DNA from 4 places in the Vibrio rubrogenes genome. Region 4 is predicted to be linked to each of the others. Evidence: predicted binding sites of a transcription regulator. Region 4 holds the regulator's gene; each other region holds the start of a gene.
What was found. Region 4 encodes PurR, which represses purine synthesis genes. Its sites were predicted from a motif close to TNANGNAAACGTTTNCNTNA; they were not measured.

Region 1: a site for PurR is predicted at 3,145-3,164, ahead of AC55NX_RS00695 (uracil-xanthine permease family protein). Genes of this name have one in related genera too.
Region 2: a site for PurR is predicted at 3,517-3,536, ahead of glpX (class II fructose-bisphosphatase). Genes of this name have one in related genera too.
Region 3: a site for PurR is predicted at 2,588-2,607, ahead of folD (bifunctional methylenetetrahydrofolate dehydrogenase/methenyltetrahydrofolate cyclohydrolase FolD). Genes of this name have one in related genera too.

What each region holds. Positions count from the first base shown of each region.
Region 1 is NZ_JCARSY010000001.1:140,867-148,945, reverse strand. Features, by position in the region: gene ushA (bifunctional UDP-sugar hydrolase/5'-nucleotidase UshA) at 1-1,151, shown strand, start outside; gene ybaK (Cys-tRNA(Pro) deacylase) at 1,261-1,749, shown strand; gene AC55NX_RS00695 (uracil-xanthine permease family protein) at 1,862-3,103, opposite strand; gene AC55NX_RS00690 (DUF8605 domain-containing protein) at 3,208-4,602, shown strand; gene wrbA (NAD(P)H:quinone oxidoreductase) at 4,632-5,216, opposite strand; gene arsC (arsenate reductase (glutaredoxin)) at 5,213-5,563, opposite strand; gene bepA (beta-barrel assembly-enhancing protease) at 5,582-7,039, opposite strand; gene AC55NX_RS00670 (AI-2E family transporter) at 7,479-8,079, shown strand, end outside.
Region 2 is NZ_JCARSY010000034.1:6,757-14,835, reverse strand. Features, by position in the region: gene AC55NX_RS17365 (bifunctional aspartate kinase/homoserine dehydrogenase II) at 1-1,779, shown strand, start outside; gene metF (methylenetetrahydrofolate reductase) at 2,009-2,899, shown strand; gene zapB (cell division protein ZapB) at 3,031-3,273, opposite strand; gene glpX (class II fructose-bisphosphatase) at 3,592-4,599, shown strand; gene pfkA (6-phosphofructokinase) at 4,744-5,706, opposite strand; gene AC55NX_RS17340 (M28 family metallopeptidase) at 6,229-7,758, shown strand; gene fieF (CDF family cation-efflux transporter FieF) at 7,870-8,079, opposite strand, start outside.
Region 3 is NZ_JCARSY010000012.1:41,250-49,328, forward strand. Features, by position in the region: gene minC (septum site-determining protein MinC) at 1-47, opposite strand, end outside; gene AC55NX_RS10770 (YcgL domain-containing protein) at 249-530, shown strand; gene AC55NX_RS10775 (lytic murein transglycosylase) at 564-1,538, shown strand; gene folD (bifunctional methylenetetrahydrofolate dehydrogenase/methenyltetrahydrofolate cyclohydrolase FolD) at 1,648-2,508, opposite strand; tRNA gene AC55NX_RS10785 (tRNA-Arg) at 2,721-2,797, shown strand; gene AC55NX_RS10790 (GNAT family N-acetyltransferase) at 2,974-3,441, shown strand; gene AC55NX_RS10795 (VOC family protein) at 3,522-3,890, shown strand; partial or broken gene AC55NX_RS10800 (IS630 family transposase) at 4,056-4,259, shown strand; gene AC55NX_RS10805 (alanine--tRNA ligase-related protein) at 4,658-5,293, opposite strand; gene AC55NX_RS10810 (helix-turn-helix domain-containing protein) at 5,358-5,930, opposite strand; gene AC55NX_RS10815 (hypothetical protein) at 6,543-6,746, shown strand; gene AC55NX_RS10820 (nucleotidyltransferase family protein) at 6,853-7,389, shown strand; gene AC55NX_RS10825 (RidA family protein) at 7,464-7,835, opposite strand.
Region 4 is NZ_JCARSY010000005.1:111,061-119,139, forward strand. Features, by position in the region: gene glgC (glucose-1-phosphate adenylyltransferase) at 1-1,198, shown strand, start outside; gene glgA (glycogen synthase GlgA) at 1,200-2,657, shown strand; gene AC55NX_RS05835 (TfoX/Sxy family DNA transformation protein) at 2,810-3,400, opposite strand; cyclic di-GMP riboswitch class I at 3,529-3,614, opposite strand; gene purR (HTH-type transcriptional repressor PurR) at 3,757-4,767, opposite strand; gene elyC (envelope biogenesis factor ElyC) at 5,063-5,893, opposite strand; gene cmoM (tRNA uridine 5-oxyacetic acid(34) methyltransferase CmoM) at 5,981-6,760, shown strand; gene mukF (chromosome partition protein MukF) at 6,775-8,079, shown strand, end outside.

The sequences.
Region 1 (8,079 bases), on a different contig from region 4:
TGATTGGTTTGACTACAGAAGATACTGCGAAAATCGGTAATCCGGAATATATCGGCAATGTTGAATTCAGAGACCCGAAGGTTGAAGCGAAGAAATTGATTGCGGAACTGAAAAAAACAGAACAGCCGGATTTGATTTTTGCTGTGACGCATATGGGGCATTACGTCAACGGTCAACACGGTATTAATGCACCGGGCGACGTGGCTCTCGCTCGTTATCTGGAGCCGGGATCACTGGATATGATAGTTGGTGGTCATTCTCAGGAGCCGGTTTGTATGGAAGCACCGAACGTTGCGGATACGCATTTTCAACCGGGGGATGATTGTCAGCCGGATATGCAGAACGGAACGTATATTGTTCAGGCTCATGAGTGGGGCAAATATGTGGGGCGGGCAGACTATGAGTTCCGCAATGGGCAGTTGAAGATGATCAGTTATCAACTGATACCGGTCAATCTCAAGAAAACAGTGACGCTCAAAGGCAAAAAGCAGCGCGTATTGGTCGATGAACAGATACCGGAAGATCCTGCGTTACTGAAGTTTTTGACACCTTATGAAGAGAAAGGCAAGGCTAAATTAGAGCAAAAAATTGCGACGGTAAAAGGACGTCTGGAAGGTGACAGAAATGTGGTGCGTTTCCGGCAAACCAATCTGGGACGTTTAATTGCAATGGCACATAAGGATAAAGTTAAGGCTGACTTTGCTGTGATGAATTCCGGTGGGGTTCGGGATTCAATTGAATCAGGGGATGTCACGTATAAAGATGTCCTGAAAGTGCAGCCTTTTGCCAATATTCTCACCTATGTCGATATGTCAGGAGCTGAAGTGATCGAATACCTAAATCAGGTGGCGACAAAACCAGTTGATTCGGGTGCCTACGCACAGTTTGCCGGTCTTTCCATGACGGTCAGTGCTGCCGGAGTTTCTGACGTAAAAATTGGTGGAAAACCGATTCAGATGACACAAACCTATCGGTTTACTATTCCAAGTTTTAATGCTGCCGGTGGTGATGGTTATCCAAAACTCACGGAGCATGCTGGCTTTGTGAATACTGGATTTGTTGATGCTGATGTTTTAAAAGAGTATTTACAGGCTCATAGCCCTGTTGATGCTTCTCTATATCAACCTCAAGGTGAAATTACCTATCAATAAAAAGCATTTGACTCGGACTCCCGAGTGATTTTTACTTGAGGCGGCAAAATTGCCGCCTTTTTCATTGCAGAAGGTGGTTCATTGCTTGATTGATAAAAAGGACTGACGTATGACTCCTGCGATTCGTTTGGCAAAAAAAAAGAAAATTTCTCATACTATCCATCAGTATGAACATGACCCGAATCATACCAGCTTCGGGCTGGAAGCGGCTGAAGTGCTCGGGCAGGATCCGAAGAAGGTATTTAAAACATTACTGTTCGCGCTGAACGGAGAACCTAAAGCGCTGGCCGTCGCGATTATTCCGGTTGATCAAAAGCTGAATTTAAAACTGGCGGCAAAAGCGGCCGGAGTAAAAAAAGCGGAAATGGCCAATCCTGACATTGCACAGAAAATTACCGGTTATGTGGTCGGTGGCATTAGTCCTCTCGGACAGAAGAAAATGTTGCCGACATTTATTCACGCCAGCGCTGAGAACCAAGAAACAATTTGCGTCAGTGCGGGCAAGAGAGGTCTGGAAATTGAATTAGCCCCCCGGGATCTGGCGGCACTGACACGGGCAACATTTTTACCATTATGTTTAGACAGTGAATGTGTTTAGGTTGTGAATCGGATTGGGCCGGAACATCAATAAACTCCAAACATTTTCACAGCAGATAAAAAAATCCCGGGAATGTCAAACTCCCAGGATTTTTTATCAATGGTGCAGTGGATTAGTCTTCAATCTGAGCATTGTCAACGACATGGTTTTCGCCCAAATCGTCTGGCAAGATTAGATTTAATAAGATAGCGACGACACCACAGAGACTAATTCCCTGCAAGCTGAATTCACCGATACCGAAGGCCATACCACCAATGCCAAATACCAAAGTCACCGCAACAATCACCAGGTTTCTCGATTTGTGCAGATCAACATGATTCTTGATCAGGGTATTCAAACCGACCGAAGCAATTGAGCCGAATAACAAAATCATAATCCCGCCCATCACCGGCACAGGGATGGTTTGGAGTAAGGCTCCGAGTTTGCCGACCAGTGCTAAAATAATGGCAGTCACAGCCGCCCAAGTCATAATCACCGGATTGAATGCTTTGGTGAGCATGACCGCGCCAGTGACTTCACTATAAGTGGTATTCGGTGGCGCCCCAACCATTGCTGCTGCGATGGTTGCAATGCCGTCTCCGGCAATCGTGCGGTGCAGGCCCGGTTTTTTCAGGTAATTTTTTCCAGTAACATTTGAGATAGAAAGAATATCTCCCACATGTTCGACGGCCGGTGCTATAGCAACCGGGATCATAAATAGAATGGCATTTATGTTAAATTCAGGCATGGTGAAGTGAGGAAGCGAAAGCCAAGCTGCATTCTCAACCGCTTCAAAACTAACCACATCAAAAATCAGGCTCAGTGTATAACCGGCAATAATGCCACCGAAAATCGGCAGCAGTTTAAATATTCCGCGAGCAAAGACACTGATGAGAATTGTCGTAAACAAAGAAATACATGAAATCCAGAGTGCAACCTGCCCTTCGATTAACTGGACGGAACCGTCACCGGTTTTTCCCAGAGCCATATTGACGGCTGTCGGAGCGAGACCTAGGCCAATCACCATAATGATCGGGCCGATAACAACCGGTGGCAGAAGTTTATGGATAAAATCAGCGCCATTAATTTTGATTAATCCGCCTAGCACGACATAGACGGCTCCGGCAGCAATCAGGCCACCCATTGTGGCAGGGATACCCCATGCTTGAACGCCGTAGAGGATGGGTGCAATGAAAGCGAAAGAAGAGGCGAGGAAAATAGGGACGGAGCGGCGGGTGACAATTTGAAAAAGAAGGGTTCCGACACCGGCGCCAAAGAGAGCGACGTTTGGATCGAGTCCCGTTAGCAGCGGAACCAGTACCAGCGCGCCAAATGCAACAAAGAGCATCTGCACGCCTAATATGGCATTTTTCATGTTTTTTCCCTGATTAAGACAAATTTTGAGGATTCTATCACTTATTGAAACGTTTGCCATGCTTCAAGGAAGCTATTTTTTGTAAGGGGGGAGATCAGGAATATTTGTCATTGTGGCAGGGTTTTCTTGCCGGGAAACCAATAGTTGCTTATGATCGGGGCACGATTGTTGATGTATTTTGGATTACTATGCGAAATTTCGCTTGTCTGATTTTGTTATGCCTGACTTTTTCCGGTTATGCGGCAACTCAGGTCAATATTTATCGCTCGGAAGTTGAGCTTGATCAGGAACAAGGTGAAGATCAAGCTCGAATTCAGGGCATGGAGAATGTGATTATTCGGGCGACCGGGGAGCAAGATGCTGTCGATAATCCAGTGATTAAGAAAGCACTGTCTCAGAATCGTCTTTATCTGTCTCAGATTAGCTATGGTCAGAAAGATGACCAGAAGATAGTCAAAATGCAGTTTAGTGCCAAGCAGATACGGACACTGCTGACTCAGGCTCAACTCCCTTTTTGGCCGGTAAAACGGGCGACGATTCTAGTCTGGTACGTTGAAGATCAGAACTTCCAGCGCAATATCGCATGGGAAAATGTCGCGAATGCTAATGTTCAGCAATTGAAACAACTGGCTGAAAAACGGGGATTGCCTCTTATCGTCCCAGTCGGTGATTTTGACGATATTACCAGTATTGAAGCATCGGATATCTGGGGGGAGTTTCTTCAGCCGATTCGCGATGCGAGTGAGCGTTATCATCCTGATGCAATTTTGATTATTCGGGCTCAGTCAGACACGCTTAACTGGAAGCTCTACGATCAAACACCAGAAAAGTTGTTAGATATTTCTGTGCCACCAATGGGCGGGAGCCTGAGTGGTAATGATGAACTCGCACAGTTGGTTGATGAATTGACGCAGTACTATGCCAAGAAAAATCGCGTAATTGTTGCCGGACAATCGTCTCATTCCATGATTCTCAATGTGAAACATTTAAGCCGCGCTGTCCACTTTTTCAAACTGGAACAAGCGCTCAATCAGTTAAGTTCTGTGGCAAGTGTCGACACCATTCAAATTCAAGGGGATGAGGTGACATTCCGGGTTCATTTGTTAACCACTCAAGAAGCGTTTGAACAGGAGCTTGCCTCACTCAATTTGATTGAACGACTGCCTGAAGCTGATGAGGCTGCAGATTTAGAAGAGCAACCCGTTGAGCATATGCAAGCAGAGCAATCCACGTCATCCGAAGAGACAACCGTTGACGGAACACCGACCGACCAACCGTTGTCCGAAGAGCATTCGCCTAAGGATGCGACAGAAAAGAAGTCCGTGAATGATGTTGATTCTCAGGCGATGACCAGTCCGCCAGCAGAGACTGGTCAATCTACATTGCTATATCAGTGGCGTGAGCCCCCGGTTTCTGAGCGATCAAACGACGATGATTCTCAAACCGGCGCTTCACAAGATAATTTGCCCCAGAGTCAGGACTCCCAAGATACGCCATAACAAAATAAGGGCCATATTCAGGCCCTTTTTTATGGATTCTGAGCGGGAGGATTGAGCCTCATTGACAGTGAGGCAAGGCGTTGACCAAGTCGTTGCGCCAGTGTTTTTTCATCTGCGCTCAATTGACCGGATACCGTGGCAAGGTGACTGGCACCGTACGGTGTGCCTCCGCTTTGAGTCGTATGCAGTGCCGGTTCACTGTAGGGGATGCCGACAATGAGCATTCCATGATGAAGTAAGGGCAATTGCATACTTTGCAATGTCGATTCCTGACCACCGTGTAACGATGAAGACGACGTAAAGACACATGCTGGCTTATCTATCAGCGCACCACTGATCCATAGTGGTGTGGTTGCGTCCCAAAAGTGCTTGAGTGGCGCTGCCATATTACCGAACCAGACCGGACTTCCCATTGCCAAACCATCACAATCTTTTAATTCATCACATGTCAGATAAGGATCCGATGGCGGTTCTGCTGAAGGTGGAATGTCCGGGACGGTTCTCAGTAATGCTTCACAGCCAGCAATCGCGTTGATACCTCGTGCGATTTGTCTCGCCAGAGTCAGAGTAGAACCGTGGCGGCTGTAATAGAGCACAATAATCCGATGGCTCATAGAATATCGAGTATCTGCTCGGGAGGGCGACCGTGACGGGCTTTGCCATTGGCAACGACGATCGGGCGTTCGATGAGTTTCGGGTGTTCGGCCATTGCTTGAAACAAATCATCGTCACTGAGTGATTCGCGGGCTAAATCTAATTCTTTATAAATACTTTCTTTGGTTCTCATCATATCCCTGACACTGTGAACACCGAGTTGTGAGTAGAGCGTTTTTAGGAGCGACGGCGTGAGCTCGGTTTCCAGATATTTGATCACCTGAGGCTGGATCCCTTTACTTTCCAAAAGGGCAAGTGTTTCTCTGCTTTTTGAGCATTTGGGGTTGTGATAAATGACGACTGACATAGTGACTCCTTCAACTGATTATTTTTGTAAAGCGAGGAATTGTTCCCGCTGAGTGATGAGCTGGTCGATTCTTGCATCGTAGCGGGCTTGTTCTAAACTGCCTAACTTGGCGAGCTGGCTGGCACGGGTATAATACTGGATCGCCTGATCCCAGTCTGCTTTCAGCGCAAATAGTTCAGCGCGTGCTGCATATTCTTCTTGTTGATTTCCTATATGATTATTGGCTTGTGAGAGTAGAGACCAGCCATTCGAATCATCTGGGTGATTGTGGGTATAGCGTTGCAGCGTCTGTACAGCATGCTGATATTGCTTGGCCGCCATTAAAGCATTGGCATAGTTAATCATCAGGACTGAATTATGAGGTGACTGTTTCAGCGCCTGTGCGAGTAATTGAATAGCTTGCTTGGGTTTATCTTGCCCAATATAGATATCGGATGCCGCATCAAGGTAGAAATTATTTTGCGGATCTGCTTTGAGCAGACGTTCCAGAATAGGCGCTGCTTTATCGTACTGTTTATTGTCTAGATAGACCAGTGCGGTGCCGTAATCACAGGCTGCTTGAATAATCGGGTCGTTCTTTTTCCGTTGGCGTTGTAACCAGTCCAGTGCCGCTTTGTCGTCGATATCCGCATAGCGCACGACAACTCTGGCCCGGGCTAATTGATAGTCTTTGGTGTAAGGGAGATTCACATGCTTGTAGTGTTGCGCTCTGGCCCGGCTATCGGTGATCCGGCTATCCGGTAATGGGTGAGTCAGCAGCATTGCCGGCGGGTGGCTGGAGTATTGATACTCTTCAGATAATTTGCCAAAAAATCGTGGCATTGCGTAGGGATCAAATCCCGATTTTGCCAATGTTTCAATGCCAAAACGATCCGCTTCTTTTTCATTCGCCCGAGTATAGTTGATCTGACTCTGAACGGAGCCTGCAGTTGTCGCTGTGACTGCCGCGATACCCGCTTCAGGGGCAGCAATTGCTAACAGGAGCGATCCCGCAAGTGCCGCGATGGTTGCCGGAGAGCGTTTTGCTTCTGCCTCCATGCTTCTGGCGAGATGGCGTTGGGTAATATGGGCAATTTCATGAGCCATGACAGATGCGAGCTCACTTTCTGTCCGGGTGTGTAAAAATAACCCTGAATGCAGCGCAACGTGACCGCCGAAGAAGGCAAACGCATTGATTTCTCGATTGCGGATCAAAAAGAAAGTAAATGGTGTTTTCACATCATTGGCATGTGAAACCAAGCGGTGTCCCAGTGTATTAATATATTCATTTAATACCGGGTCATTGATAATTGGTTGTTTGCTACGGAGGATACGCATGTAAGCGTCGCCATATTGTTCTTCCTGATCAATACTCAGTGTTGCGCCAGCGACCGTGCCGATATCAGGAAGGTCATTGGTATCAGCTGATACAGATGCAGACAACAACATCGATACAGACAGGCATGAACAGAGTAAACTTCGGATGGGTAGACTCATCATATTAATACTATTTTTCCTTTGCAGTCCTGACTATAAGACCTTTTCTTCCGTTATTGGTTTCCCCGACTTACCGACATAGGCAGCAGACTGATTTTTGCGATCTGTTTTCCTATTTTACGGTATCATTAACGGTGGCATACGTTGTAAAACACTATACAATAACAGTCCTGTAGTAAGCATCAAGTGAAAGCATGAAACGCTATTTCCCCCCGATTAACACACATAGTGCGGCCTTATCTTCTTTGTTTTATGGGGTAATATCAATGCCAGAAAACAATATTTCAGAGATGAGGCAGGCTTTCTCATGCCTGACAATATCTGTAAAAAAACAGCTTAGAATATTTTCAGACCACATCGGTCTGTGTGCATATATCCACGGAATGTAAGTAATTCGATGATTACGCTCAACTTAAAGTGATAAAAGGACGTCAATTACATGTTCGATATGTTGAATCGGTGGTACAAACGGCGCTTTTCTGACCCTCATGCCGTTAGTCTTTTTGCGATGTTACTCTTCGGGTTTCTGATTATTTATTTTATGGGGCATTTAATTGCTCCGCTTCTGGTTGCAATTGTTTTGGCTTATCTACTGGAGTGGCCAATCATTCAAATGGTCCGGTTGGGTATACCAAGAACATTGTGTGTGATTCTGGTCATTGCTGTGTTCGTCAGTTTGATGTTGGTTGCCGTATTCGTGTTGATTCCAACGATTTGGAATCAAGTCGGCAATCTGATTAATGATATTCCGGGTATGTATAGTCAGTTACAACATCTGATCAATACTGTGCCTGAGAAATACCCAGAGTTGGCTGATCTGGCGATTGTTGAACCGATGATGGACAACATTAAGAATCAGGCTCTGCATTTTGGTGAAAGTGTTGTCAAAGGGTCGCTGGCTTCTCTGGTGAGTATTGCTACATTGGCAGTGTACCTGATATTGGTCCCGTTGCTGATTTTCTTTCTCCTGAAAGATAAAGGAGAGATGCTCAAAACGGCCAGTAATATCATGCCCAGAAACCGGAAACTGGTGACCAAAG
Region 2 (8,079 bases), on a different contig from region 4:
CTGGCAGAAGTAGAACGGGTAACAATTTGGAGTGATGTCGCCGGAGTCTACAGTGCTGACCCAAGAGTTGTCACTGATGCCTGCCTGCTGCCGTTACTTCGTCTGGATGAAGCCAGCGAACTGGCTCGCCTTGCCGCACCGGTTTTACACAGTCGGACATTACAGCCCGTGGCACAAAGTGCGATTGATCTGCATCTTCGGTGTAGCTATGACCCTGAAGCCGGTTCAACCCATATCGAACGGGTACTCGCTTCCGGACGGGGTGCAAAAATCATCACGTCTCTGGATGAAGTCTTGCTGATTGAGCTCAGTTTCGCGCGCGGACACGATTTTCAGCGCCTGTACAAACAGGTAATCGAGCAACTCAAGCGAGCCCAGCTCACGCCGCTTGCTTATGATAAACAAGATGACCAGTATCGCATACAGCTTGCTTACACGGCTGAAATCGCTTCTGGTGCCTTGTCTTATTTGCAAGATGCCGCTATTGAAGCAGAAATTCGTCTCAAAGAAGGCTACTCACTCGTCGCAGCCGTTGGTGCCGGAGTGACTAAAAATGCCAACCACTGTTTTGGCTTTTATCAGCAACTCAAACAGGCTCCGATTGAGTTCCTTTGTGAATCTGAATCGGAATTGAGTCTGGTCGCGATACTTCGTCAGACATCCGTAGATACGCTTGTCAGTCAACTGCATACCCACCTTTTCCAGGCGCAGAAACGTGTGGCACTCGCACTTTGTGGCAAAGGCAATATCGGTTCGAGTTGGCTCAAGCTATTCACGGAACAAAAAGCCGAGCTGGAAAAACGCCGCGGGATGAATTTTGAACTGGTCGCGGTGATCGATAGTCAGACCTACTGGTTTGATGAACACGGGATAGAACCGACAAATATCGAACACCATTTTCTTGAAGAATCCATCCCTAATGACGGTCAAGAATGGCTGCTCAAACTGGGGCAGATCCGCGGCTATGATGATGTCATCGTGCTGGATGTGACAGCCAGTGCCGAACTCGCTTCACAGTATATTCAGATCGCAGAACAAGGGATGCACCTTATTTCCGCAAACAAGGTCGCGGGTTCTTCCAGTAGTGAATACTACTATCAAGTCAAAGACTCTTTTGCAAAGATCAGCCGTCACTGGTTTTACAATGCGACGGTCGGTGCCGGTCTGCCGATTAACCATACAGTGAGAGATCTGCGGGAAAGCGGAGATGAGATTGTCGCGCTTTCCGGGATTTTCTCAGGAACACTGTCTTGGTTATTCCAGCAATATGATGGCACCGTTCCATTTAGTGAATTGGTTGATCTGGCATGGCAACAAGGCTTAACCGAGCCCGATCCGAGAAATGATCTGGATGGTTCCGACGTCATGAGAAAATTGGTGATTCTGGCGCGTGAATCCGGTCTGGATATTGAGCCCGATCAGGTCTCTGTCGAATCACTGGTCCCGGAAGAATTACAACGCCTCTCTCTGGATGACTTTCTTGATCAAAGCACTCTGCTCGACATTCAGCTTGCTGAACGTCTGGCAAAAGCGCAGCGGGAAGATAAAGTTCTGCGTTATGTCGCTCGCTTGGAGAAGTCTGGAAAAGCCTCCGTCGGTGTGGAAGCATTGCATCGGGAGCATCCATTAGCCAATCTATTACCGTGCGATAATATCTTTGCGATCGAAAGTAAATGGTATAAAGACAATCCGTTAGTGATTCGCGGTCCCGGTGCCGGGCGAGACGTCACTGCGGGCGCGATTCAGTCAGACATCAACCTACTTTCCAGCTTATTATAATAAACCCATCGTTGATCACGCATTCAATATATCAGGAGCCTTTTGGCTCCTGATTTGTTTCTAAACTATTTGTTTCTAAACTAAGAGATGTGAAAAGCCTTCATATAATCATGAATAATATTCATCTTTATATTGTTGACATGAAAAACGATTCAATAGAATATCTAGACATATAGACGTCTAAACGTCGATTACTATCCGATTAGCCATCATTCACGGGAGAGAGAAGATGGGATACTCATATGCTGGACATATTGATGCACTGAATCAAAATATTAGTGAATTATCCGGAGACATCAATGTCTCTTTTGAGTTTTTCCCGCCAAGCTCACCACAAATGGAAGAAACGCTCTGGAACTCAGTTCATCGCTTAAAAACCTTACAGCCCAAATTCGTCTCTGTCACCTACGGGGCTAACTCTGGAGAGCGAGACAGAACCCATTCCATCATTAAAGAAATCAAATCCCAGACAGGCTTAGTCGCAGCGCCTCACCTCACTTGTATTGATGCCAGTCGAGATGAATTGGCTCAAATTGCCGATGACTACTGGAACAACGGCATCGAGAACATTGTTGCGCTCCGTGGTGATATTCCACCGGGCGGCGGTAAACCGGATATGTATGCTGCTGATCTGGTCACGTTACTCAAATCCCGTCATGACTTTGATATTTCTGTCGCAGCCTTTCCTGAAGTCCACCCGGAAGCAAAAAGTGCTCAGGCTGATTTACTGAACCTCAAACGTAAAGTTGATGCCGGTGCCAATCGTGCCATCACTCAGTTTTTCTTTGATATTGAGTGTTATCTACGATTCAGGGACCGTTGTGTCAGTGCCGGCATTGATGTCGAAATCGTACCAGGTATTCTACCGGTATCCAACTTTAAACAGGCATCTCGCTTTGCCGCGCAAAACCACGTCAAAGTACCGGGATGGATGAATAAGCAATTCGACGGATTAGACGATGATCCGGTGACACGTCAGCTTGTCGGTGCAAGCCAAGCCATTGACATGGTCCGGATACTCAGTCGTGAAGGGGTGAAAGACTTTCATTTCTATACGCTGAATCGGGCAGAAATGACTTATGCATTGTGTCATACACTGGGCATCCGGCCGCAAGTATAAAACGTATTTCAAACTCTCCCGTCAAAAATGCCGACATTCTCGTCGGCATTTTTAATATCGCGTTATTTTTGATACCGCACTTGTGATATAGAAAGCTTGAACCAAATCGCTTTGAGATAGAAGGTCCAGCCTTACTCCATATCTTCCATCTTACCAAGCAAATTGCGAATGCGTTCCTGCCATGCGGTTTGCTCTTGCTGAATGTCCTGTACGCGCTGTTCCAGTTCATCACGGCTGGTTTTCAGCTGAGTCGCTTCTTCAATCAATTTCTGTTTTTCTTCTTTTAATTCTTCAACTTCCATTTGAAGGAGTGTGATTGTATCAACGGCAGTTTGAATTTTGGCTTCTAATTTCTCTAACACTTCAAAAGACATGCTTATATCCTTTACGATTCTGCGCTTGCAATAATGATTGTACCTAGTTGCTCATTCTACTCAGCCATGGCTGGAGAAACACGCTCTATATTGAATATTTTCACCATTCGATTAAAAAACCGACGTGAATTGACACAATTCTTACTTTTATTGTTCTTCGTGACGGGTTCAATCGCTCTTGAGCCCCGAAATAGCGCTGAAGATCTGAGACCGCTTTGATCAAATGCAATAATCCGCAAGCATTTCAGCAAACGTTTTCGTCGGGATATGCTAAAATTCGACGCAAATTTCTCAGTTTTCCGTCAAGATGGAGTTCACATGAAACGTGATTTAGCAATGGCCTTTTCCCGGGTGACCGAAGGTGCCGCTTTAGCCGGGTATAAATGGCTTGGGCGCGGTGATAAAAGTGCAGCGGATGGTGCAGCTGTCGAAGTCATGCGGAGTCTGTTGAATAAGACCGAGATCACGGGGGAGATTGTCATCGGAGAAGGGGAAATTGATGATGCCCCGATGCTTTATATTGGCGAGAAAGTCGGTTTGGGAGGCGATGAAGTAGATATCGCAGTTGATCCGATAGAAGGAACTCGCATGACAGCCATGGGGCAGTCGAATGCGCTCTCCGTATTGGCAGCAGCGGAAAAAGGTAGCTTTTTGAAAGCACCTGATATGTACATGGAAAAACTAGTCGTCGGGCCGGGAGCCAAAGGATGTATCGATCTCAATCAGCCTCTTAAACAGAATCTCGAACATGTCGCGCAAGCATTAGGTAAATCACTGGATAATCTGGTCGTGATTACGTTGGCTAAACCTCGTCACGAGCAAGTCATCGCAGAAATGCAACAATGGGGCGTCCGCGTATTTGCCGTGCCCGATGGTGACGTGGCAGCCTCAATTTTAACCTGTATGCCCGATAGTGAAGTGGATGTCATGTATTGTATCGGCGGCGCACCGGAAGGCGTGGTCTCTGCAGCCGTCATTCGTGCCTTAGACGGTGATATGCACGGTCGTCTTCTGCCTCGTCACGAAGTAAAAGGGGATACCGCTGAAAACCGCCAGATCGGACAGCAGGAAACTGAACGTTGTCAGCAAATGGGGGTTGAAGCCGGTAAAGTGCTGAGGATGGAAGATATGGTCCGCAGTGATAATGTGATTTTTTCCGCAACGGGAATCACCAAAGGCGACTTACTGGATGGCGTCACTCGTCAAGGGAATATAGCCGTCACCGAAACCCTGCTCATCCGCGGCAAATGCCGGACAATTCGTCGAATTCAATCGACGCATTATCTGAACAGAAAAGATCCGGAAGAACGGATGTGGATTGTCTGATATACACTATCAGTCTCTCGATATTAAACATCGAGAGACTCTCATCAGAAGAGACTCCCGTTAACCAAAAGAATCCGACTTAATATCCGATACAAAAAAAGACCGCACACTGCGGTCTTTATTAATATGTGCTACGAAAAAACCTTAAAACAGTTCTTCAGCAACTTTATACAAATCTTTGCGGACAGGACGCTTCATATTCTCGATCGCATCGATGATATCGTGGTGAACCAGATCTTCTTTCTGAATACCGACACAACGACCACCATGACCTTCCAGCAGAAGATGAACCGCATAGTTCCCCATACGAGACGCTAAAACACGGTCAAACGCTGTTGGACGACCACCACGCTGAATATGACCAAGCACAGTTGCTCGTGTTTCACGTTTTGTCGCTTCTTCAATCTTCTTGGCCAGAACATTGGCATCCATCATCAGCTCAGTCAACGCAATGATGGCATGTTTTTTACCTTTCGCGATGCCGTCTTTCAGATTGGAAATCAGCTCATCCATATTCAATCCCGTCTCCGGGGTAATGATATATTCACATCCACCAGCGATGGCTGACATGAGTGTTAAATCACCACAATGACGTCCCATGATTTCAACAATAGAAATCCGTTGATGAGATGATGATGTATCGCGCAAGCGGTCGATGGCATCAATGACGGTATTCAAAGCGGTCAGATAACCAATAGTATAATCGGTGCCGGCAATATCATTATCAATCGTGCCTGGCAGGCCGATACATGGATATCCCATCTCTGTCAGCTTCTTGGCTCCCATGTAAGAACCATCACCACCGATGACAACCAGCGCCTCGATACCATGCTTCTTCAGATTCTCAATCGCTTTTTCACGAACGTGAACCTCTTTAAATTCAGGAAAACGAGCTGAACCAAGGAATGTACCACCTCGGTTAATCACGTCAGAAACACTCGAACGCTCTAAGCGAGCAATCCGGTCTTCATAAAGCCCCAGATAGCCATCATAGATGCCGAAAACTTCTAAACCAGCGCCTAATGCAGTGCGTACAACGCCACGAATCGCAGCGTTCATCCCTGGAGCATCGCCGCCACTTGTTAATATCCCGATCTTTTTAATCATGCTCACCCTCTAAAATATTGGGAATGTCATTCTAATAGATAGTTGTATCCGGTTGTTTATGTCAAAACAAACCGATCTTCTCAGCACATCATGTCACTTTTTTTGCAAAGTTACTCGATCTTTTTTTGCACTGAAGATTAAGTGTTCATATTGTGGATGAGTATTGCAATTTTGTCATTACTCTTTGTTGATTCACATCAGGGTATAGTTTTTTTCTTATGCGAATCAACAATAGTAACAGCCAATATTGAAGACAAAATAATCTAAAAAATCACGGCCCTCCCCTGATAACAGGATTTCCGGCAGGTCATATTTCCCTCACATTTGCATAATCATTTACATAAATATAAATAATGTAAACATTTATTAACATTCTTATGCTCACTGTTGTTTACATTATGGTTATGAATTAATTTGCATTGATTCATCCCTAATCTTGCTTTGTTTTGTTAGTTTAGTAACGCTGGCCTTTAAGGCCTTTTACCACTCAGATCAAGCGCCTACGATAGGGAGATCAGGATAATGAAATACACGAAAACCAGTCTGGCCGTCATACTGACACTGTTCAGTACATCGCTCATTGCGGCAGAAAATTTGCAGACTGACGACAACAAAGTCTGGATATCGATTGGCGCGGATGCAAAAGGTACGCTGCTGGAATCTGTCACTCAACCGATTCAGACTCAATCTATTGTTGATAATCCTCTTGTTTGGGTTGGACAAGTTGATCAACAAGATCTTGCAGAGCTATCGCACAACATGCATGAAGAACATCACCGTTGCGGCGGTTATATTGTTCATGATTCCAAACAAAGTGCTGTTGAAGCGAGCCGGGTGCCATTAACCAGCAGTTCATTTGCTGCGGTTGGCATTCATCAACAAGATATTGTCAAACCGTTGATCCCACTCATCAGCGCGGAGCAAATTACCGATACAATCACCAGCTTATCGGACTTTACGAATCGCTTCTATACGACCCTCACCGGGGCACAAGCCTCTAACTGGATTGCCAATGAATGGCGAGGTTTAGCCTCCGCATGGCGCGATGCCTCCGTTCAGCAGGTGAGCCACTCAGGTTATCAGCAGAAATCCGTTATTTTAACCATTCGAGGCTCGGAAAAACCCGACGAAATCGTAGTCATTGGCGGTCATCTGGATTCCACAATAGGTTCAGGAACCAACGCTCAAAGCGTTGCTCCCGGTGCGGATGATGATGCATCAGGCATCGCCAGTGTGACTGAAATCATCAGGGTACTGGCAGAAAACAACTTTCAACCGAAACGTACCGTTGCTTTCATGGCTTATGCGGCAGAAGAAGTTGGGTTACGCGGCTCTCAGGATATCGCCAACCAATATAAGAATGACGGCAAAAACGTGCTTTCCGCCCTCCAGTTGGACATGACAAACTATCCCGGTTCTGCTGAAGATATTGTCTTCATGACCGATTATACCGACAGCAACCTGAATACATTCTTGGCACAGCTGCTCGATGAATATCTCCCCAGCCTGAAATACGGCTTTGACCGATGTGGTTATGGCTGCTCGGATCACGCATCATGGCATGGTGCCGGATATCCTGCATCGATGCCTTTCGAAGCAAAATTCGCTGAATACAACCCGAATATTCATACTCCACGGGATACGCTCTCCAATTCTGACCGTGAAGGAAAGCACGCACAAAAATTTGCCCGGCTCGGCCTCGCCTATATTGTAGAAATGGCAAATTCAACCGTGGAACAACCACAGGAGCCGGTTTTGAAGGTCGGTCAGCCACTGACCGGGTTAAGTGGACAGGCATCAGGCCAAAGCTGGTATACATTCGAACTGACTGAATCCCGATCTTTTACGATCTCGATGTCGGGCGGCCAAGGTGATGCCGACCTTTATGTGAAGTACGGTGCGAAAGCAGGAACCCGTTCTTATGATTGCCGTCCTTACAAAGCGGGGAATAATGAGTCATGCTCGTTTGATCGCGCAGCTGCGGGGACTTACTCAATCATGCTACGCGGTTATTCTGACTATTCGGGCATTAGGCTAGAAGCTAAGTTCTGATATCGGAAAAGAAAGTCATCCAGATAACCTGAAACACAGCTTTCAGGTTATCTGCTTCTCAACGGATGTGATACCAATACACGACCTCAGTCAGCATGTCTCTGCCATTCATTACGACCATTCTGCCACTTTTTGCTCATATTCTGATTTCAGGATCACAGAATAAGGGTCTTGGTGAACAAGCACATCGGAACCGGGGAACTGCGCCAGTAATAACGCTTCAACCTGATCAGAAATCTCATGTGCCTGAATCAGCGGTAAATGATCATCTAATTCCAGATGAAGCTGAATAAAACGAACGGGACCGGACATTCGCGTGCG
Region 3 (8,079 bases), on a different contig from region 4:
ACGGAGAGTGTAAAACTACTACCTTTAAGATCAGGTGTGATTGACATAGGTAATTTGGGCCTCAACTCATAAAACACTTTAGAAAGGGCATTGCCTGAAAGTAGGGCTGTCATGTTATAGTCACAGCTCAAACTCAGCAAGATATCTTACTTTTAATTGACGCTTTTAACCTCAAAACTAGGTTAACTTTATGTGTTGAGATCGTAAGTCTTGACATTCTGGTCGGGAAATATACAAAAGGCTCAGTAATGCTTTGTTCTATTTATAAAAGTCCTAAAAAAGAAGGCACCTATTTATACATTGAGAAAAAAGACGATTTCTCGAAAGTTCCGGAAGCACTGCTACAGATGTTCGGACGGCCGGTTTTAGTGATGACGATGAGTCTGGCAGGGAAAAGCCTTGCAAACGTTGATATTGAAAAAGTGAAAGCATCACTCATCGATGACGGGTTTTTCTTACAACTACCGCCGCCACCGGAAAATTTATTAGAAAGCTATAAAGCAAGGAAAGCAGCTCGACACGAACAGTAGTAGCGAAGACTTATCAGGATGAGAGGAGAGAAAATGAAAAAATTATGGTCAGTTGGATTGGGATTGATTCTGAGTTGTCCCCTCTATGCCAATACAGAGAGCTTCGAACAGTATGTCGATGGCCTCAAACAACAAGCGAAGCAGGAAGGGATTAGCCAAGCAACGATCAATGCAGCTTTTGAGAAGGTCACCTACCGTCCCAGAGCGATTGTTGCCGATAAGAATCAACCGGAGAAAAAGCTCACTCTGGACGAGTATATTCCTCGTGCCGTGCCGGACTGGAAAGTCGCTAAGGCGAAAAAGCTCTATCAGGAACACTATGATGAGCTGGTGAGAATCGGGAAACAATATGGTGTGCAACCTCGTTATATCGTCGCTCTGTGGGGGGTAGAGAGTAACTTTGGCTCGCTCACCGGCGGATACAACGTTGTTGATGCGTTGGCGACACTGGCTTATGACGGGCGTCGTGAACGATTCTTCCGCAGCGAAATGATGGCCGCACTGAAAATCCTTGAACAGCGACATATCACACCGCAGGCAATGAAAGGCTCATGGGCCGGAGCGATGGGGCAGTGCCAGTTCATGCCGAGCTCTTTTCTGGCCTTCGCTGCCGATGGTGACGGCGACGGGAAAAAAGATATCTGGGGCACGAGAGCCGATGTATTCGCATCAACGGCGAATTACCTGAGTCAGTCCGGCTGGAATGAACACATGATTTGGGGACGTCAGGTGCATTTACCGCGTGGATTCGATATGGGCTTGAGTGGACGGGGCAAAGATCAGGGTAAAATGCTTCACCAGTGGAGTGAGCTGGGCGTGACACGTTATGACGGTAGCCCGCTGCCTAAACTGAAACAGGATATTGAGGCTTGGCTCATCGCTCCCGATGATGAGCAGGGGCGCGTCTATTTGGTATATAACAACTATAACGTGCTGATGAAGTGGAACCGTTCTTATTATTTTGCGCTTGCGGTCAGCCACCTTGCGGATCGAATCATTATGAATTAGCCGGACGAGAACCGATATGCAAAAGGCTCCTTACCGGAGCCTTTTTTACATCTGTGCTATGAACCCTCATCAATGATATGAGGTGTTGTTCATATCAATAAACATCTCACTACGCATCAGTGTGGAACTGTTCACAAGCGAGCATGGTATTTTCAATCAGAGTAGCGACGGTCATCGGCCCGACACCGCCGGGAACCGGGGTGATATAGCTGGCTTTATTTTTGGCAACGTCATACTCGATATCACCCACCAGTTTGCCATCATCCATACGATTGATACCGACATCAATCACAACAGCGCCTTCTTTAATCCACTCACCCGGAATAAAATGTGGCTTGCCGACTGCGACAACCAGAATCTCTGCCTGACGGATAAATTGTTCTAAGTCTTTGGTAAAGCGGTGGCACGTCGTGGTAGTACATCCAGCCAATAGTAATTCGAGTGTCATCGGGCGACCGACAATATTGGATGCTCCGACGACAACCGCATGTTTGCCGCGTGGGTCAATGTTGTACCGTTCAAGCAGTGTCATGATCCCTTTTGGCGTGCATGAACGGAGGGTCGGAATCCGTTGTGCAAGACGTCCGACATTATAAGGGTGGAAACCATCGACATCTTTATCCGGCAGGATTCTTTCCAGAACCTGAGTTGCATCAAGACCGGCAGGGAGGGGAAGCTGAACTAAAATACCATCAATGCTTGGATCTGCATTGAGCTGATCAACTAACTCAAGTAACGCTTGTTGGGTGGTATTGGCCGGTAAATCGAACGATTTTGAAATAAAGCCGACTTCTTCACAAGCCCGACGTTTACTCCCGACATAAACATGGGAAGCAGGATCTTCCCCGACAAGAACCACGGCAAGTCCCGGAGCCCGAAGCCCAGCATCGGTTCTTGCTTTCACCCGTGCAGAGACTTCAGCACGAACGGTTTTGGAAATTAGGGTTCCATCAATATTTTGAGCAGTCATGGCTTACCTTCATGAGTCGCGAAACAAAAGAATAGCAAAATTTTTGCGCGCATTGTCGCAGATATTTCGAAGAACATCTATAAGCAAACGTTTGCTTCCGATATGTTTTCTGAGCCTTTTCCCAAGCTGGCAATTTTTTAGGCATTTAAAACATTCAATTAGAGAAACTCATTGATTTACTCAGGTGAATTCGTATAATCCCACCCCGTAACGCGCCCTTAGCTCAGTTGGATAGAGCACGTGCCTTCTAAGCATGTGGTCACAGGTTCGAATCCTGTAGGGCGCGCCACTTATTTCGATAAGGCCCCGATGATACTTGTATCGTCGGGGCTTTTTTCTTTGGCTGGATAGTTGAAAACAACGTTGTTCACAGGGTAATGTAGTTCGAAGTGAGTCAAGTGTTCAACCAGTGATACTGATGCTGTTGGATAGTATTTGCCGAACACGCTGAGATCAAAGGACATGATGAAAATTCGAAACGCGGAAATAGCAGATTTAGACGCGGTGTTGGTTTTAAGTGAGCAAATCGGAATGCTACACTTTGAGAATGCACCGCTGGCATTTAAAAAGCCTTCAGCCGCTGATAAACCATTCTGGCTGAATGTGTTGAATGACGAATCAACGCTTTTTTTGCTGGCGGAGACAGAGCGTCAGGTTGTTGGCTTTCTGACCGCAACGATCACCAAAAATGAAACGATTCCATTTATCGTCAGCTGTCCGATATGCTGTATCAGAACGATCGTCGTTGATGAGAAACATCGTGCTTCCGGTATCGGTACAAAACTGATGTCCGTCTGTGAACGGTGGGCAAAATCACAAGGTGCTGCGCAAATCAGGCTTGAGGTAATGGCCTTTAATCAATCCGCGCAACAGTTTTATCAGCAACTCGGCTTTCAAGACCAATCGCACATCATGTGTCGGCAACTGACCTGACGCGATAAATACCTCGGCTGCCGAATGTTACTCTCTTAAACAGGGTGTTCGTCGAACACAAGGAAGACAGGAGATACATTTTGATTAGTCATATTGATCACATCGTTTTGACGGTTTCGGATATTGAACGGTCGGTAGAGTTCTATAAGCGCGTGCTACACATGGAAGAAGTCTCATTTGCCAATGGCCGCAAAGCGGTGAAATTTGGCTGTCAAAAGATCAACTTTCAAATCTTAGGCCAAGAAACCAGAAACGCAGCGCAGGTCGGTGCGGGAGATTTGTGTTTAATCTCTGACTGGCCTTTAGGTGATGTCGTTAATCACTTAGTCAGTGAAGAGATTGAAATTTTAGAAGGGCCGGTAGAAAAATCTGGGGCGAGCGGGCTGATCCAATCTGTTTATTTTTTGGACCCGGATTCAAATTTGATTGAGGTGAGTGTTTATGCGTAGAACGTGAGCCGCAGTCTGCGGTATAACGGTTTATACTTTTCCAGCCTCCTGCCCGGAAAAGCTTAATCATTCTTCCTAAAAGCATTGATTGAACTGAACCCACAGTACCTTGGCTACCAATGTTCCCGCTGGAGCATCGAGTTAATGGCAATGGAAGTGAACCTTTTGTTGTTTCAGCCGGTTTATTCTCCGCGGATGAACAAAATAGAAAAGCTTTGGTACGCCTTGCATGAAACAGTGACCCGGAATCATCAGTGTAAAATGATGTGGCAATTATTACAGTTATTACAGCGGGTCCGTTACTTTATCGATAATGTTTCACCATTTCCTGATGGCGGTCATGGCTCGATGAAAGTGGAGCATAATTAGGAACAGTTATTTAGGCCTGCTCGATGAGCTCTTGGTTCTGGTTTTCCAGCGATCACAGTAGTAGGGTAATTTATCCACATTTCAACTGAATAATTCAATACAGTTACCATCTTTATCCAAGTTAGTAATAGGAACACATTTTTATGTGGTAACAATCAATTCTTTTATTCAGTCATATTTTCAAAGAGGTAGATAAGGTTGGTGGTAGACAAAGAGTAGTTGATTACCATAGATCTTAAACTAGCTTTGTGAACTTTTTAAAGAAAGCTCACAACATACGGTTTGGATTGCATGTGTGGTATTTTAATTTAAAATCAACTGTAAATCGCATCCCCTTTGGTTCAACGTCTATACTTGGCTATGAATTGAATTCGCTTGGTCACTGGTGAGCTAAACTGTTATTCAATGGTAATTTCCACTCGTTCTTTTCCTCGCCCCGGGTTTTTTCGTCGTAATTTGACTTTACCAACTTCAGACGTTTTACGGATATGCGTACCGCCGCAGGGAACCTCGGAGAACCCGTCAATCTTCCAATATCTTCGCTCCTTACCGATGTCGGAAAAGCGACTTTCAATTGCAAGATCCGCATCAATGATTGCTTGTACTTGTTTTTCTATCTCTTCAGCTAATTTTCCAATATTGCCGTCATAATAAAAATCGATCCTGCTTTTGTTTTCGGCAATATGCGCCCCTGTTTTTTCAATGGTCAGATGCTGATAAAAGCACTCAAGTACCAACTCAGCGGCAAAATGGAGCTTCATCAGCGCATATCTTCGGGGCCAGTTTATTCGTGTCATGACACTATCTCCAACGGAGAAAGGTGGGGCAGACTTGAGCGTATAAAGAATACGTGTCCCTGCTTTCTCGGCATGAATGACTTCAATGCCGCCGATGGTGCCGTGATCGCTTTCCTGACCGCCGGATTCTGCATAAAAGATCGTTTCGGATAATTCGATAATTTGACCATCGATACTCGTCACGTGAGAGGTTAATTCTGATTGATAGGGGTTTTCCCAGAATATTTTCTTAGTCATGATTTACCTTCTAAAATCCATTGCAAATAAAATCAATGATGATGTCTTTTTTATCGCAATTGAATCAGTAATCCGCAGCCGGATAATGAATGATGTTGTGAAAAATGGCGCGACCATTGCCAATATTTTTATATGCATGAGGTTGTGCGCCATTGAAACGAATCCCTTGTCCTTCCCCCAAGACGTGCCAGGTGTCATCACAGTAAATAGCCATTCGACCAGTCACACATATAACGTGCTCAATAACCCCCAGATTGTGAGCTTCTGATTGATGTTCGTAATGTTCTTTCAGCCCGAGTTCATAAACCTCAAAGCCAACTGATGCCTCATAAGGGAAAAGTACGTTGACATAAAAGTCATCATTCACCCAGTCGTCAATCGCTCGTTCATGACTCACTTTGGGGATGTTAAGCTGAGTATTGATTGTCTGATTCGGAACAACGAAGTGTGAGAAGGATACATTCAGTCCGGTCGCAATTTGCCACAGCCTTGCAATCGTTGGGCTGGATACGCCGCGTTCTATCTGACTCAGCATGGCTTTACTTACCCCAGTCAATGCTGCTGTTTGATCTAAAGTCAGACCTTTTTCATGCCTTATACGGCGTAAATTCTGACTGACATCTTGGTCGATTTTCATGATGTCTTTATCCAAAGTCTGTTATAACAGATAATAAGATAGCATAAATCTGTTATAGCATACAGTGGTGTGAAATAAATGAAATTTAAATTGGCTATAACGATATGGAATGTATTCTGTAAAAAAGTGTATTTTAAGCGGCTCAATCACTGATGTTTCTTGCAGGCATATATTGGGCCGATCATATTAAATGAATCATCAATACATATTGACCCAAAATGACACATAAATAAAATTGACATATTTGAAAAAATTAATAATCTTCTGTAATCATAAAAATGATAGAAATGTTTTTATAAAATAATTAAGTTAAGTGTATGGATGAATATGGAAATAAAAATAATTTAATTATGTCAGATTAGGAGAGTTCGGTCAGTTAAATGGTTTATATGAAATAAAATATTATATATATTGTCAAAATTGTTAGTAAATGCTGAGTGCTTTGAACTGACAAAGATAGCAGGAAATTATAGTTTACTGTTATTCGATTAAAATACATATTTATATGATGATTCTCAATAGCTGAATTAATTTAAACTCATTTTTTAAATAATTCTGCTTATAAATTGAGAAGTCAGTTAATTCTATTATAATTTGGTTAGTAGGCTAATTATGCAACAAGATGAACTATCCCGCTCTCTGGCTGATGCTGATCAGTCCGTCAAAGACTTTATTGCAACGCTGTATGAGACATTTAGCTCTCAACTGAAACAGAAGAATGAACCGTCGATACGACTAGAATTTTTTGGTGCGGTGATGGAAGTTCGGCTTTTATCCTTTGATGGGGTTTATGACGGTCAAAAAGAAGACCAGTAGGGGATTGATATCGTTTGTGAGATAAAACAAATAAATATAAATCTAAGTTCGGTATTGTTTGCCAGAATGATACAGACCATGTCTGATTAAAAAGTACAGGAGAAGAATGGACAAGATTGTAGAATTAATCAAACGGGATCCGATAAGAGTTGAGGCACTCGATCACGTGTTTCATTTGAGGCTGCCCCAATGCTATATAGCAGCCGGTTTCGTCCGGAATTTAGTTTGGGACTCACTGCATAATTTCAAAGTGGCGACTCCCTTGAATGATGTGGATGTGATCTACTTTGACCCTGATGAGCCTGATCCTCACGCCTATTTGGAATACGAAGCACAGCTGAAAGGTTGTATGCCGCAGCTTAACTGGCAAGTGCGTAATCAAGCGAAAATGCACGAGCGTAATGGTGATAAACCTTACCAAAGTTCAGTGGACGCGATGCGTTATTGGCCTGAAAAAGAAACGGCAGTCGCAGTTCGTCAAATTGGTCTCAATCAATATGAACTTGTGGCTGGGTTTGGGATTGAATCTCTATTGAGTTACTGTATCACTCACAACCCCAGAAGGTCACGAGCAACCTTTGAAACCCGTGTCAATTCAAAAGGGTGGTTAGTTAGATGGCCCTCTTTGAGCATTACGCCATAACAAGAAATTTCAATGGATGTATATAACGTTCGGCTTAAATATTGTATGTCCCCCGCATCATTCTCACCAATCCCTTACAGCGCGACAACGGCCTCAATTTCGATTTGCAAATCAGGGTGAATTAACTTTGACACTTCAACAAGAGAGCAAGCGGGGAGATGGGTATCATAGAATTCAAACAACTGCTCTCGAATGGTCGCTAACTGGCTTATATCGCGGACAAAGATTGTGAGTTTGACCAGATCACTTTTTAAGCGCTGCTCACAATTCAGAATTGTTGCGATTTGATTCAGGATCTCCTGACTTTGTTGAGGCAGATCCGATGATTGCGCCTCTGTGCCATACGCAGTCAACCCTGATATATACAGTGTTTGATTATGCTTGGTTACGTGAACGTAAGGACCGGCAATTTGCGGTAATCCTTCATAATGAATTCTTTCGACCATTTTCTTCCTCTTCAAACGTCATGTGTTTCCCTTGCATCATTTGTATGTTTAGAGCCAGATGAGGCCACGACGATATGGTTTCGCTTTCAGTATTTCGAGTCTGCTTTTGAGTGAGCCGACATATAACTCCAATTTGTACCCATCGGGATCCAAAACCGACTAACAATTATGCGAGGATCCTAACAAAGAAGAGATGAGTCAATAATAAGAAAAAAGAATGTTCAATAAGCGTTACCTAGGTTTC
Region 4 (8,079 bases):
GATCTTAGCTGGTGGTGAAGGATCTCGGCTGAGACCTTTAACTGAAGGCAGAAGTAAACCCGCAGTTCCGTTTGGAGGAAGCTATCGGTTGATTGATTTTGCTCTGAACAACTTTGTCAATGCGGATTTAATGCGTATTTACGTATTGACCCAATTTAAGTCTCAATCACTCTATGTCCACCTGAAAAAAGGTTGGAATGTGTCTGGTATTACGGATCGATTCATTGATGTTATCCCTGCTCAGATGAGAGATGGAAAACGTTGGTATGAAGGAACCGCTGATGCCATTTATCAAAATGTTCGTTTCATTGAACTTGCCTCACCTGATTATGTTTGTATCTTCGGCTCTGATCATATCTATAAAATGGATGTTCGTCAGATGCTGGATTTTCATAAACAAACAGAAGCCCATCTGACCGTCTCTGCATTACGAATGCCAATCAAGGAAGCATCTCAGTTTGGTGTGATTGAAGTGGACAGTAATGGAAAGATGATCGGCTTTGAAGAAAAACCGGACAAGCCTAAGCCAATTCCCGGAGAACCGGAGTGGGCGTTAATTTCGATGGGAAACTATATTTTTGATGCGGACGTTCTTTGTGATGAATTGAAAAAAGATGCAGTCAACGAGCATTCCAGTCATGACTTTGGGAAAGATATTATTCCGAAACTTTTTCCTGAAGGGCATGTTTACGTTTACGACTTTTCGACCAATAAAATCAAAGGTGAAAGAAAAGCCACCTATTGGCGAGATGTCGGAACTATCGATTCTTATTGGGCCGCCAACATGGATTTGCTGAATAATGATCCCTTGTTTTCACTGTACAATCGAAGTTGGCCACTGCATACCTATTATCCACCATTACCTCCGGCAACGTTTGTGGATGCCGATGATCGCCGCGTCAAGATTACGGATAGTCTGGTGTCGGGCGGTAGTTATATTCAAGGGGCGACAATTTTTAAATCAATTCTTGGTTATCGGAGTAATATTGCTGCTGGTTCTCATATCAGTGAATCTGTTATTTTAGGTGATGGAAAGATTGGTGCCGGTTGTACGATAAAGCGGACTATTATTGATAAGCATGTTGAAATTGCACCCGGCACCGTGATTGGTGAAGACTTAGAATTGGATAGGAAACGGTTCTATGTCTCTGAAGGGGGAATTGTCGTGATTGCAAAAGGAATGAAAGTTGGATTCTAACATGGAACAAATCGATGTATGGTTTACCGTTTCAGAAGTTGAAGGGATTGTAAAAAGTGGTGGCTTGGCTGACGTTGCAAAAGCGCTTCCGACGGTTTTGAGTGGCATGGGGCATCGTGTAAGAATTGTGTTGCCGGGTTATCGTCTCGTGCCGGATAAAGCTGACACAGCTGTGATTTTGGAGACTGAACTGTCTCATTGGCCCCATACAGCGTATCAAGTTCGTAAGTTTGACCGGGACGGTGTTGAAATTTACTTGATTGACTGTGATAAATATTTTGATCGGCCAGAGCTGTATTCTGAACATAATCGGGCCTATGCCGATAATGGGGAACGCTTTGGATTCTTTTCTGCCGCGGCACTGGATGTTTTGCCCAAATTGGGGATTCAGCCCGATATCATTCATACCAATGACTGGCATACCGGATTTGTCCCTTTTCTATTAAAAACACGTTATGCCAACGATCCCTATTTTCAGCGGATGAAGAGCATATTGACGATCCATAATGCCCTGTTTAAGGGGGTATTTTCTTATGATGAATTAGAGATTATCCCTGAATTGCATTTAAGCGGTATGACATCCCTACAGTATGGTCACGGTTATGTGAGTATGCTCAGAGTCGGCATTGCGTATGCAGATAAGATCAATGCCGTTAGTCCTCACTATGCTGCGGAGTTATTGACACCACTTGGTGCTCACGGATTAGTCGATGATTTTGTCCGCCGTGAAAGAGATCTGTTCGGTATTATTAATGGCTGTGACTATTCGGAGTGGAATCCGCGCATTGACAGTTATATTCCACGCAATTACACCAACGAGCCTGATTCGTTAAAAGAAGGGAAAGCAACCTGCAAACGTCAGCTACAGGAAGAGTTGTTATTGCCAATCCGGGATGTCCCCGTGTTTGGGATGGTCTGTCGTTTGACCTATCAAAAAGGGTTCCACTATCTACTACCGATTCTGGAACAGTTTCTGCGCAATGACGTACAACTGGTGATTGTCGGGACTGGGGAGCCGGAGATTGCGAATCGTCTACACCAGATCTCTGCGACGTCATCACAGAAATTTGCGTTTGTTGATGCTTACAGTAACCGTTTTGCTCATTTGGTTGAAGCTGCTGCGGATTTCTTTCTGATGCCATCTGAGTTTGAAGCGTGTGGATTAAATCAGATCTATAGCATGGCTTATGGCACGTTACCGATCGTTCGAGAGGTAGGCGGCCTGAAAGACACGGTTTTTGACTATGACCATTTCCCGGATAAAGCGACGGGGTTCAGTTTTATGGAACCGACTCCGGAAGCATTACTCATCTGTATGCAACGTGCATTACTGTTCTACTTACAGCATCCAGAGAAAAAGCTAAATATACAGTTGCGTGCGATGCAGCAAGATTTCCGTTGGGAAGATTCTGCTCAGCAGTATGTTCGGATGTATGAAGCCGCGTTGATGGGCTACTAAACGTATGCATTGAATCTCATTCTCTTGAGAAACAACAAATGATAAAAAACAACAAAGCACCGTTAACGGTGCTTTGTTGTTCAGGCTCAATGACCAAATGGGAGTGTATACTTTGGGGCATGTATACGATAGGGGGAAGCTTGTTCAACAAATTAAATTTGCCGAGCCAGCTCATCGCGTCTTGCCTGAGAAATCACTGACCAGTGCTTTCCTTCAATCGCACCTTCTAATGCCCATAAGAGCTCTAGCGGTGGTTGTGTAGAAGGATGAGAGTTCAAAATCGCTTTATATGCACTGAGAGAACCTCTCTGATGAAGTTCTTCAACGGAATGAATACCTGCTTTGCGTAGCATCCGTTCGGTTGCCAGGCGAAGATTCGGTAGATCTTTCAATCGTTGCGGTTTTGTCTCTACATGAGTCGTTTTTTCATCTTTTGCATTCAAATAGGCTTGTTTGGCGATATTAAGAATCGTATTGACATCATCCCAATAGTCAGCGGGAAGTGCAAAATACTTAGTCACAACAGGAAAACCGCGCTTTGTATACACATAAGGTTCAAAACCTTTTGCTTTAAACGTTTCCAGTGAGTGACTGTCTGCTCGTATATGTAGTTTGTCTTGAACGACAAGTGCAAACATTATGTCGTTTACGAAAATACCAAACCCGCCGAACATTGAGCGTGATTTGACACGGCCCAGTTGTTCAAAAAGCCGCATTGAATCTCTAAGAATTGGTTTATCCATGCTTTACGTCTCGGTGTATTTTTAAATGAATACGCCACCAAAGTCAGGTCCGAGAATTTAGCAAAAGAATGCAGGAAGTATGTTAACAAAACGTCAAATGATTGACGAACATGAAATGCATTTTTGCCATCGGTAACCCCGCTACCTATCATCTTCATGGTTTAGGCCGGAGGCTTTGCGTCCCATCTTTTCAGATGGTTTGCCCTGTGCGTGACACTTTTCCAGTACGGAATTATGAAGTAACTATCCTAATAATCACTCCACAATGTGTGATTCTAGTCCAATTAATAAAGGTTATCAATAGAAAGAAAGTGGTTGGAGGAATGACCTCCCTCCAACAAAATGTCAATCAGGTGTTAATTTTTGTTTAAATCTTTAACGGTATTGCGTTCCACAATTTCAGGATGCATTTCAAACGTACGGCGCTCATGTTCTTTACTTTTGATCCGTTCCAATAAGATTTCAAAAGCATTTTTTCCGACCCGACGTTTCGGTTGGTGAATGGTTGTCAGTGGCGGAGAAAAATATTCAGAGATCTCAATATTGTCGTAACCGATTACCGAGATATCTTCAGGAACCTTGATGCCTCTTTGTTGTAAACGGCTCATCAGTCCCAAAGCCATCGTGTCATTGAAGCAAAAAACCGCAGTGGGTTGTTCATCCATCGCAATAATTTTATCAGCCGCCAAAACCGCAGTATCACACTCAAAGTTGCCTTCCAGAATCCAGTCTTCATTGGGCGTCAAACCCACTTCAGCCATCGCTCTGCGGAAGCCCTGAATCCGCTCCAGACAAGCTGCTTTTGACAACTGTCCACTCAAACAAGCGATCTTGCGGTGACCTTTATCAAGCAGATATTTAGTTGCAAGATAGCCGCCTTCTTCTGAATTATCGATAATTTTGTCAGCTTGAGAGCTTTCTGGGCCCCAGTCCATAATGACTTTGGGAATATCATTATACGCTTCCAGCATTTCTAAAAGTTCGGCGGTCAGATCGGAGCACATGACTAACATCCCATCGACCCGTTTCTCAGCCAGCATCCGGATATAGTCACGTTGTTTTTCATATAAACCACCGGTATTACACAAGATGAGCGTGTAGCCTTGTCGGTAACAATAGCTTTCAACACCGTCAATCACTTCAGAGAAAAAGGGGTTGGTAGACTGCGTCACTAACATCCCGATTGTACGCGTTGAGTTGCATTTCAGACTCCGGGCTACGGCACTTGGTGCATAGTTCAGTGTCTTCACGGCTTCCATGACTTTTTCCTGAGTCGTTTCTGCCACAAATCGAGTTTTATTAATTACATGTGAAACAGTTGTTGTTGAAACTCCCGCCAAGCGGGCAACGTCTTTTATCGTAGCCATAGGTATTGTCCTGTCGCTTATGCTGAAGATCCAGCAATCCGGAGCAAATTACAATTGAAAGTTGAGTTATGAAGATTTTATCTACTGATATAATCGGATAACCCGTACTGAAATTACATTGCGAGGTTATCCGGCAATAAGGACAAAAACCGCTAAATTTAGCGGTTTTTGTCTGGTATAGAATATGCTTTAACCGCGAATTCTAGACTGCCGGTTCCGTAATAGCAATCAAAATGAGGAACTCGGCTGTTTGTTCCGAGCCTGAATCGGACTAACATAGGGAGATAGCATCATATTACAGCTCTTGTTTCACCGGTTCAGAGACGGTCGCTTCCTGATTGGCGACCCAGTTTTTCAAATAGTGCCAAAATTTTCCCAATGTTTCATGCCAATATTTCTCCGTCTGCTCAAGATAAATCGCTTTAGGGGCATATTTTATCCACGGTTGCGCTATATTTTTATAAGACAGGTAGTTGGTCGGTGCCGGGATTGGATTGAGTCCGGCAGATTGAAATTCATGCAATGCGCGATCCATATGACTGGCAGATGTGACGAGTACTAATTTTCTCGGTCCGACAAAACTTGCGGCTAACTGGGCTTCTTCCCAAGTATCTTTCGCACTTTCCAGTAGCACGATATCTGATTTTGCCACACCGAGTGATAAGGCAACTCTTGCCAACATTCGGGCATGACTGAATAGGGTACCGCCGGCATATCCGGAAAGAATCAGGCGAGCCCCCGGGTACATCCGCATAATCCGGATACCTTCTGTGAGTCGCATCAGTGCTGAGCGACTAAGCTGAGATGTCGGTGGGAGCTGATCATCGACGACATGACCACTGCCGAGAACCATGATGTAGTCGATGCTACCTTCAACGGGTAAAAAGGCCGAATACTTGCGTTCCAGTGGTGCGAGAAGGCGATCAGAAACAGGTTGAAATGATGCCAGAAACAGCAATGTGTAAGAGAACAGAACAATCAGGCAACCGGTTTTCCTTTTGGTTGAAAACATAATCATCATCAAGCCGATAAAACCGATGATGAGCAGGGCGGGAAGGGGCATCATTAATGCAGATATGATTTTTTTAAGCTCAAACATATAAGAAATAGTCCGAAAAAACAGCAATTGAGATTAAAAACGAATAATCCTCTTTATTCCTGCCATTCCTATGACAGAATAGCAGCACGATTCGTTATCATAACTCAAGCTACTGTGACTGAAGATCGCAATTTCGACGATATTGCCCACAAATTTGCAAAAAATATATATGGCTCTGACAAAGGTATGATCCGTCAGATCATTGTGTGGGAAGATATTCAAACTATTTTAACATCATTTTCTCCGGAACAGTTCCCACTTTCGGTGCTGGATGCCGGTGGCGGGTTGGCACAGCTATCGCAACGGCTCGCGATGCAGGGACATCAGGTGACGTTATGTGATCTTTCTTCTGAAATGTTGCAGTTGGCGCAGACCGATATTGAAAAAAATGGTCTGCTTGCGCAGTATCGCTTTGTCCATGCGGCAGTGCAGGATATGCAACAATATATCGCCGATCCGGTTGACTTATTGATGTTTCATGCCGTGATGGAGTGGTTGGCTGACCCGAAGGATGCGCTGGAAAAATTACTGGCTCAGGTCCGGAGCGGTGGCGTTGCGTCTATCATGTTTTACAATCATCACGGATTGGTGCTGAAAAATGTCATATGCGGAAATATTCCCCATGTGTTGGATGGTATGCCATATCGCAAACGATTTAAGTTGCAGCCGCAAAAAGGCCTGAATCCAGAGGCGGTCTATCAATGGATAGAAGCTTGTGGATTCAGTATTGAGGGTAAAAGCGGTATTCGTTCATTCAGTGATTACATTGGTAATCGCCAGAATATGGGGGAATACAGTGAAGAAGATGTACTGGCGCTTGAAAGGCAATTATGTCGGCAAGAGCCCTATTTATCTCTGGGCCGTTATATTCATGTATGGGCCAGAAAAAAGTAAAAATGATGGAAACAATGATAGACGAATTGGCGCAACAAGCCGAAGTACAACCAATCGATGAATTGGTTGGATGGGTCAGGCAGCATGACTTGTCTCTCAACCTGGATACTGAGCGGCTCGCTTTTTTGATTGCGATTGCCGTATTGAGTCGGGATCGATTTGATGACGAACTCGGTGAAGGGGAATTACATGATGCATTTGCAATCGTTACTCGATTCTTTGATGAGACCGGGGAAGCGTCCGCTTTTCGGGCCAATAACGCGATCAATGATTTGGTTCACCAACGGCTTATCCGGCGTTTTACCAGTGAAGTGACCGATGGTGCGAGTATCTATCGGTTATCACCATTGGCGATTGGCATCACTGATTATTATCTGCGTCATCGTGAATTTTCTAAACTGAAACTATCGATTCAATTGTCGATTGTTGCTGATGAAATGGCCAAGGCCAAAGATGCTGCTGAAAAAGGTGGCACTGTATCTCACTGGCAAAAGAATGTTTATGGGGTTTTGAAATATTCCGTGGGTGAGATTTTTGATCAAATCGATCTCAACCAGCGGGTAATGGATGAGCAGCAACAAGAAATTAAAGAACAGATTGCCCAGTTGTTGAACAAAGACTGGCGTGATGCGATTCAGAACTGTGAATCACTCTTGTCAGAGACATCATCAACGTTGAAAGAGTTACAAGACACGCTTCAGGCTGCCGGTGATGAAATGCAGACGCAGATTCTTGATATTCAGGAATGTGTTTATGGTGAATCCGAGCTGGATTTTATTGAGGAAATATTATTTCAGCTACAAATTAAACTAGACCGAATTATTAGTTGGGGCCAACAGGCCATTGACTTATGGATCGGTTATGACCGTCATGTCCATAAATTTATCCGAACCGCAATTGACATGGACCAAAACCGTGCGTTTAGTCAGCGTTTGCGTCAATCAATGAATGACTACTTCGCGGCACCTTGGTTCCTGACCTTTGCCGATGCGGAGCGCTTTATGGACATGCGGGATGAAGCCTTGGTTCTCCGGGACGATGAAGTCACAGGGCAGGTTCCCGAAGATGTTGAATATGAAGAATTTCAACAGGTCAACGATGTGTTGGCAGAACAGATTGGTGAAATGCTCACCGTGCATAAAGATCAAGGTACACCGATTGATCTTGGCATCATTTTAAAGAATTACCTCACAGAACATCCAAGAACGCATCATTTTGATTTAGCCAGAATTGTGGTCGATCAGGCAGTTCGGCTGGGATATTCAGCGTCTGATTATCAGGCGATTCAGCCAGATTGGCAGGCAATCAATGAATTTGGT